Regions from separate parts of the Helicovermis profundi genome, predicted to be linked through region 2. Evidence: predicted binding sites of a transcription regulator. Region 2 holds the regulator's gene; the other holds the start of a gene.

Region 1 (4,448 bases), 1.2 Mb from region 2:
GCATTTCTTCCTTAACTTTGACCTTACATGGTAAAAAAAATCAATGAAAAAAAAGCGCCTTACACCTGATTTTGGTGTGAAGCGTTTTTTCATTGATTTTTTTTCTTACATCATCCCTGGCATTCCACCCATCGCTGGCATTTCAGGAGTATCCTTCGCTATTTCAACAACAGCCGCTTCTGTAGTTAAGAACATTGCTGATATAGATGCTGCATTTTGTAGAGCTGATCTTGTAACTTTTGTAGGATCAACAATTCCTGCTTTAACCATATTTACATATTTATCTTCTAGAGCATCATATCCTATTCCTATTTCAGAAGTTTTAATTTTTTCTACTACAATAGAACCTTCTATTCCAGCGTTAAACGAAATCTGTCTAATAGGCTCTTCAAGAGCTCTTTTTATAATTTTTGCACCTGTTTTTTCATCTCCACTTAGTTTCTCAATAAGCTTTTCAATTTTTGGAATTGTTATAATGAATGCTGTTCCACCACCTGCAATAATACCTTCTTCTACTGCGGCTCTTGTAGCATTAAGCGCATCTTCAATTCTAAGTTTTTTATCTTTCATTTCAACTTCAGTAGCTGCTCCAACTCTAATTACAGCTACTCCACCTGAAAGTTTTGCTAATCTTTCTTGAAGTTTTTCTTTATCAAATTCTGATGTACTTTCTTCTATAAGAGTTCTTATCTGAGCAACCCTATCTTTAATATCAACTGAATTTCCTAATCCATCAATTATTGTAGTATTTTCCTTGCTAATTTTAACCGATTTTGCTTGCCCTAGCATATCAAGAGTTACTGTTTTTAATTCATAACCTAGTTCATCAGAAATAACAGTACCATTCGTTACAATAGCTATATCTTTAAGCATAGCTTTTCTCCTGTCGCCAAAGCCTGGTGCTTTAACGGCTACGCAATCAAAAGTTCCTCTTAATTTATTAACTACAATTGTTGTTAGAGCTTCTCCATCCACATCTTCAGCAATAATAAGTAGTTTTTTACCTTGCTTAACTATTTGCTCTAGTATAGGAAGTATATCTTGAATATTAGTTATTTTTTTATCTGTAATTAATATATAGGGACTATCAAGTGACGCTTCCATTTTATCAGTATCTGTAACCATATACGGTGATAAATAGCCTCTGTCAAATTGCATTCCTTCAACAACTTCAAGCTCTGTATCCATTGTTTTAGATTCTTCAACAGTTATTACCCCGTCTTTACCCACTTTTTCCATTGCTTCAGATATTAAAGTTCCTATTGTTTTATCTCCCGCTGAAATTGAGGCAACATCTGCAATTTCATCTTTTGTCTCAATCATTGTACTTAAATTTTTAATATTTTTTACTGCAATATCTACAGCTTTTTCAATACCATGTTTTAATATCATAGGATTTGCACCAGCTGCAATATTCTTTAATCCTTCTCTTATTATAGCTTGTGCAAGAATTGTAGCCGTTGTTGTTCCGTCACCCGCAACATCATTAGTTTTAGTAGCAACTTCTTTAACTAATTGAGCTCCCATATTTTCGAATTTATCTTCAAGTTCTATTTCTCTAGCTATTGTTACTCCATCATTTGTTATAAGAGGTGACCCAAATTGCTTATCTAATATAACATTTCGTCCCTTTGGCCCAAGAGTAACTTTAACCGTATTAGCTAATTTATCTACACCTGCTTCTAATTTTTTTCTTGCATCTTCTCCGTACAATATATCTTTTGCCATATTTACCTCCAAAATTCTATTATTAATTCAACTTTAAATTTTTATCCGATGCCTTAGAGTTCTAACACTTCTTCTGAATCCAAGAAATTCATTTATATATTATATTTGCTAATCCACTATTGCAAGTAGTTTTGACTGCTCGATAATTATTAATTCCACGCCGTCAATTTTAACTTCTGTACCTGAATAATTTGGAAAAATAACTTTATCTCCAATTTTAACTTCCATTTTAACTACTTTTCCATCTTCTAATAATCCAGGTCCAACTGCAAGTACTTCTGCAATTTGTGGTTTCTCTTTTGCTTGACTTGGAAGAAGAATACCACTTTCTGTTTTTTCTTTTGCTTCAAGTTTTTTTATTACTACTCTTTCTCCTAATGGTTTAATATTCATACTATTCCTCCTAAAAATTTATTTTTTTATCCTATACCCTAGCTTTCTATTATTCCATTCAAATTCAAGAAATTAATTTCTCTATCAACTATATAATAAAGCAAATTAATAATTTTTTCAACATTTTTTTAGCACTCGTTTAAAAAGAGTGCTAAAAGTCAACTTATTCTATTTTACTTGCATAAAAAAAAGCTGTACCACAGCTTTTTTTATGCCTCAAAAATTTCGTTTGTCCATTTTAAAGCCTCAAAATATATGTCTGGAATTTGATGAACGTCAATACCCAATTTACTAGTATATTCTTGCATTTTATCCCAATCTCCCACTTCATATGCCAAAATAACTTTAAATAACTTTCTAAGCTCATTATCATATCCTAAAAGAGCTTCAATTATACCCGTTTCAAAAGGCATTTCACTTAGTATATCAAATAAAGTTCTATCCATAAGCGTATCTATCATAGAAAAAATGCCAATAATAAACATCTCATCTTTACGGCTATTCATTTTGCAAAGCCTAGCAAGTCCTTCGCCCATTTTCCCTCTAATTAGTGAAACACGCATAATTTCATCTGGCTTATCTTTACCTAAATCTCTCATCATAATTATAGAAATCCATTTTCTAATTTCTTTAAATCCTAGCATAACAAGAGCTCTACTAATTGAAGTTACTTTTTTTGACGTATAAAATGCTGGTGAATTTATAAGTTTTAATAGTTTATATGTTAAGGCAATATCACTTTCTATAATATTTGATATTAAATCATATTCAGGCTCATCTTTTATAACTTCTTTTAATATTTGGCTATAGCTTGTAGAAATAGTTTTTATGTCATTTGAAGTAATAATAGTAGGTTTAGAAAAGAAATATCCTTGAAAATATGAATATCCCATCTCTTTTGCTTCATTAAATTCTTCAATAGTCTCAACCTTTTCAGCTAAAAATTTAATATTGTATTTTTTATATCTATTTATTATTTCTCTTCTTTCTTTTTTGCTCGTAAGAATAAAATCTATCTTTATTATATCAGCAAGTTTTATTAATTCTAAGTAATCATATTCTAAAACAAAATCATCAAGAGCAATCAAATAGCCCTTATCTTTCATATTTTTAACTGCAGAAATTATTGACTCATCCGGAATTACATCTTCAAGTATTTCAACAACAACAATTTCATTTGAAAATAAGGTTGGTATTTCATCAATTAATAATTTTTTAGTAAAATTAATAAATGCTCTTTTTCCATAGGTCATATTCTCGATTCCAACTAATAAAATAGAATTAGTAATAACGCTTGAAGTAGCATTATCTCCATCAAGTGATTCAATATTACTTCTATTTTCTTCGCTATTCCTATACAAAAGTTCATATGCATAAACATCTTGTTTACTATCAAAAATTGGTTGTCTTGCAACAAAAATCTTCATTATAATTCCCCCAAATCTATTCTATATTATGATACCCAAAACAAATAAAAAAAAACTATATTTTATTTTCTCTAGCATAATAAAATAGATATTGCTGTGCATATCCCGCTAATTCACCAAAATAATCTTTTGAATATTTTTCAATTTCTTTAAAGGTAGTATCTTCTCCCAAATAAAAATGTTCCATAACTTTTTTAACCCATGTATCAATTGGAAAAGAATTTCTCTTATTAAATGAAAAAAGCATAACACAATCAGCAACTTTTGGACCAACGCCACTAAGTTTTGTTAATTCTTTTTTTAATTCGTCTTTTGGTAAATTTTTAATTTCTTCAAGTGTAATTATTTTTTCCACTAGCATTTTTGAAGTTTTGCTTATATATTTATCTCTAAACCCAACTCCAGAAACTCTAAGATTTTCTATATCTTGATTTGCTAAAACTTCTAAATCAGGAAACTGATAATAATCTCGACCTTTGTACTTTCCTATGTAAATTCCAAATTTTTCACTTAAATTTTCAATTGCTCTTTTGATCATTGGTATTCTATTGTTTGCAGAAATAATAAAACTTATAATCATTTCTATTTTATCTTGATTAAGAATTCTTATACCATAGCCAAATTCAATCGCTTTTTTCAAATTATTATCAATCTTCTCTAGATTTTTTTTTATAACACCATAATCTGTTTTCAAGTCAAAATAATCTATTAATAAATTCTCAAAATCATCTAAAGTAATATTTCTAAAAATCACTTTATTACCCTTCTCGTAGACATTAATAATTTTATTTTTTATTATAAATGTATAACTTTCATCTTCTTCTAATTTCCACCTAAAGGCTTGTCCACACTCAAATATATGCTTTAAATTAAAGTTTTTTAAATTTTCTACAATTACTT
Region 2 (4,448 bases):
ACTAAGGCTTGAACTGCAGGTATCCTTGTTGAACCTCCAACTAAAATAACTTGATCAATTTCATTAGCAGTAACTCCAGCATCTTTCATAGCTTTTTTAATTGGCTCTTCTGTTGCAGTAACTAAACTTGAAGTAAGTTGATCAAATTTAGCTCTTGTAAGATCCATATTTAAATGAACTGGTCCATTTGCAGTTGCAGTAATAAAAGGCAAGTTAATATTTGTTGATTGAGTAGTTGACAACTCTTTTTTAGCTTTTTCTGCAGCTTCTTTTAATCTTTGAAGTGACATTTTATCATTTCTTAAATCAATTCCATTCTCTTTATTAAATGCAGTTGCAAGATAATCAATTATTTTATTATCAAAGTCATCTCCACCTAAATGATTATTACCATTAGTAGCTAAAACTTCAAATACTCCATCACCAATTTCTAATATAGAAACGTCAAATGTTCCACCACCAAGATCATAAACCATAATTTTTTGTTGCTTTTCAGTCTTATCCATACCATATGATAATGAAGCAGCGGTAGGTTCATTTATAATTCTTTTTACTTCAAGTCCTGCAATTTTACCAGCATCTTTAGTTGCTTGTCTTTGAGCATCTGTAAAGTAAGCCGGAACAGTTATAACTGCTTCAGTAACTTTTTCTCCTAAATACGCTTCAGCATCTGCTTTTAATTTAGCAAGTATCATTGCCGAAATATCTTGAGGAGAATGCTTAATACCATCTATTTCAACATGATAATCTTTACCCATTTCTCTTTTAATTGAACTGATTGTTCTATCTGGATTAGTGATTGCTTGTCTTTTGGCAGTTTCACCAACTAATCTTTCACCATTTTTTGTAAATGCAACTATTGAAGGTGTAGTTCTATTTCCCTCTGCATTAGCGATAACTGTTGATTCTCCACCTTCTAATACTGCAACACATGAATTTGTAGTTCCTAAGTCAATACCAATAATTTTAGCCATTTTTATTTCCTCCTTATGTTTTAATTTCCTTTTTAATTAATTAACAAGATACTTTTACCATTGAATGTCTAATCACTTTACCATTCATTTCATATCCCTTTTGAAATTCTTCAATAACAATATCCGCCTCAACACCTTCTTTTTCTTCTGTCATAACAGCATGGTGCTTATCATGATCAAAAGGAGTATTAAGTGCTTTTACTTCTTTAACTCCATTTTTATCTAAAAAGTCCATAAGACTTTTTTTAATTAATTCAATTCCTTCAAGCAATGCTGGATTTTCTTCAAGGTCAATACTAGAAAAACCTCTTTCAAAATTATCTACAACTGGAAGAAGATCTACAAATAATTTTTCGTTGGCATATTTATAAATATCTGCTTTTTCTGTAGTAGCACGTCTTCTAAAATTTTGATACTCCGCATTTAGTCTCAAAAAGCTATCTTTTGTTTCGGCAAGTTCTTTTTTTAGTTTATCAACTTCTGAAAGTTCCTGATCATTTTCTTTAGTGTTTTTTTCTATTTCTTCATCAATCTTTTCTTCGCTTAATTTCTCAGCTTCGTCAATTTCCTTAGCTTCATTCTCTAAGGAATTTTTCAATTCTTCTTCAAGAATTTCTTCTTTTATCTTTTCATTTTTTTTACTTGTCAAATTCTACACCTCTTTATAAATATATTCCAGAGAAAATTTCAGATAAAGTTTCTCTTATATAATCTACAACACTGATAACAATATCATAATTCATTCTTTTAGGACCAATAACACCAATCTTGCCAATGTATTCTCCATTAAATTTATATGAAGTTGCTACCATACTACAATCACTAAATTCCTTAATGGAAAGTTCTGAACCAATTTTGACAGAAATACTTTCTGAAACATCTGCAAACAATTCATATAAATCTTTTTTGTTTTCAAAAATATTAAGCAAAACACTTGCCTCTTCAATACTTTTAAACTCTGGAGAATTAAATAAATTACCTGTTCCATTAACATAAAGTTCAACTTCATCCATTTCTCTAAAAATATCTCTCATAATAGGAACCAAATAATCAATAAAATTTGAATACTCAGGAAACTCTTTCTTTAAATTATTTACAAGTTTTATATTTATTTCTTCAATAGTAATTCCTTTAAGCAATTTAAGAAGAGAATCATTAACAATATCAAGCACTTCTTGAGAAATTCCATTTAAAAGTATTGGCAAACTTTTGTAAGTTCCTGAATCGGATACAAAAATCATAAGAACTTTTGAATCACTTATTCTTACAAACTTCATGTTTTTTAGCCTACTTTTATTGAACTGGGGCATTGATACTATACCAACATATCCTGTTAGATCTGATAAAAGCTGGACAGTTTGATTTATTATATCATCCGCTTCAATAACCTTATTTAATAGAAGCTCTCTTATAATATTTCTTTTTTCTCTAGCTATTATAATATCCTTATCCATTAAATTATCAACATACAATCTATATCCTCTATCAGAAGGAATACGACCAGATGATGTGTGGGGCTGAAGTAAATAACCAAGTTCTTCAAGATCAGCCATCTCATTTCTAATAGTTGCTGAGCTAATACCAAGAGGATATTTTTTTGCAATCGTTCTTGATCCAACCGGGTGAGCAGTATTGATAAAATCATCAATAATAACTTGAAGTATTTTCATTTTTCTTTCGCTATTTTTCATATCTTCACCTCTATCAGCACTCTTCGTATTCGAGTGCTAACACCTTACACTAATAAGATACCATCACAAATAAAATTTGTCAACGGTATCAATATAAATATTTTGTAAAGAAATTGTTAAAAGTCAAGTTCAATTACATTTTCAACAAATATAGTTCTTTCGTCTATTAAATCAAGGTCATATGATTTCTTTAAATCATCCTTATCAATTATTCTGACAAGTGGTCTGCTAGGGTATTCTCTCCTATACTTCACCACTATAGCTTCTCTATTATCAGAGAGTTTAACACCACTTCCTGGAGGATATATACAGATATTTTCAACAAAATGTCTATATATATTTCTATCGAGTTTAAAAACTGCATCTGTCATCAGTATCTCAAGAGCTTTATACATTGGGATTCTCTTTCTGTATACTCTGTCATTTGTAATTGCATCAAAAATATCACATAGAGTTACAATTCTAACAAACTCTGGTATATCTTTAGATTCGATTCCACTAGGGTAACCTGATCCATCAAGTTTTTCGTGATGTTTTATTATTATTTGTTTAACATAGGCTGATAAAGCTACATCCTTTTTTACTATTTCAAAACCATATTTTGCATGATTCTTAATTTCATCAAATTCATCATCAGTAAGGGGTTCTTTTTTATTAATAAGTTCATTTTTCACATTGATTTTACCGATATCATGAAGCAGTGCCCCTATTGCTATTTGCTCAATCATCTTATAATTATATTTTAATGATTTTGACGTAAGTATAGAAAGGATTGCAACATTTACACTATGCTTATATGTATACATATCCGTTCCCATAAGTTCTGTAACTGAATAAAGTACATCTTTATTACTCATAATATTTTCAATAAGTGCTTTTACAAGATCTTGAACTATTTTAAATGTTTCAAGTGGTACAAAGCCTGAAACATTTTTATTTTTATCACCAAAAATAGCATCGTCCATTACTTTTTTCATCGAGGTTACAAACTTAGCCATATGTTCTTCATCAACAACATTATTAATTTCAATTCCTTTTGAAATTTCATCGTCAATATAAATAAAATAAATATCATGTTCAAATATTTTATCTATCAGCCCTTTAGTTAATTTTACCCCTTTTCCAAGAAGTAGATTTCCATTTTCTGAAAAAATTGGCCTACCAACAAATTGTCCGATTTTTACTTTAGATGTACTTAATAATCTCATTTCATCACCTACATATGTTATAGTATAAAATTTTTACTCTGGAATAAATTCGACAAATACTTGATTTGATATATCTATTCCTAATTTTGTTAAATATATTTTATTATTTTCATGTATGATTAACTGCTTTTTTTTAAGTGTTTCTATTTTATCAAAATACTTTACTTTAAAATCAATTCCAAACTCTTCATTAATACTTACAATATCTATTCCTTTATTAAGCCTAAGCCCCAAAATAATTTTCTCATATAGGGATTCTTCTTTATTTATATATTCTTCGTTCTCTACGCTAATAATACCTTTTTCAATATTTTTTTTATATACTTCTATATTTGAAACATTATTAAATCTTTTTTCATTAACTAAACTACTACTCGATAAACCTAAGCCCAAATACTCATCTCTTTCCCAGTATAGCAAATTATGTTTTGACTCATAATTTACTTTAGCAAAATTACTGATTTCATATTGATAGTATCCATTTTCTTTTAAATATTCTACTATATAATGATACATTTCTCTCTCAATTTCTTCCGAAGGAAGAATTAATAGATCTTTTTCATCCATATTATATA

The links. Region 2 encodes HrcA, which represses chaperone genes, less so after heat shock. Its sites were predicted from a motif close to TTAGCACTCNNNNNNNNNGAGTGCTAA; they were not measured.
Region 1: a site for HrcA is predicted at 2,250-2,276, ahead of AACH12_RS01500 (co-chaperone GroES). Genes of this name have one in related genera too.

What each region holds. Positions count from the first base shown of each region.
Region 1 is NZ_AP028654.1:350,861-355,308, reverse strand. Features, by position in the region: gene groL (chaperonin GroEL) at 106-1,728, opposite strand; gene AACH12_RS01500 (co-chaperone GroES) at 1,837-2,121, opposite strand; gene AACH12_RS01495 (EAL and HDOD domain-containing protein) at 2,331-3,548, opposite strand; gene AACH12_RS01490 (DNA-3-methyladenine glycosylase family protein) at 3,604-4,448, opposite strand, start outside.
Region 2 is NZ_AP028654.1:2,265,315-2,269,762, forward strand. Features, by position in the region: gene dnaK (molecular chaperone DnaK) at 1-974, opposite strand, end outside; gene grpE (nucleotide exchange factor GrpE) at 1,015-1,623, opposite strand; gene hrcA (heat-inducible transcriptional repressor HrcA) at 1,637-2,665, opposite strand; gene AACH12_RS10195 (HD-GYP domain-containing protein) at 2,782-3,873, opposite strand; gene hemW (radical SAM family heme chaperone HemW) at 3,907-4,448, opposite strand, start outside.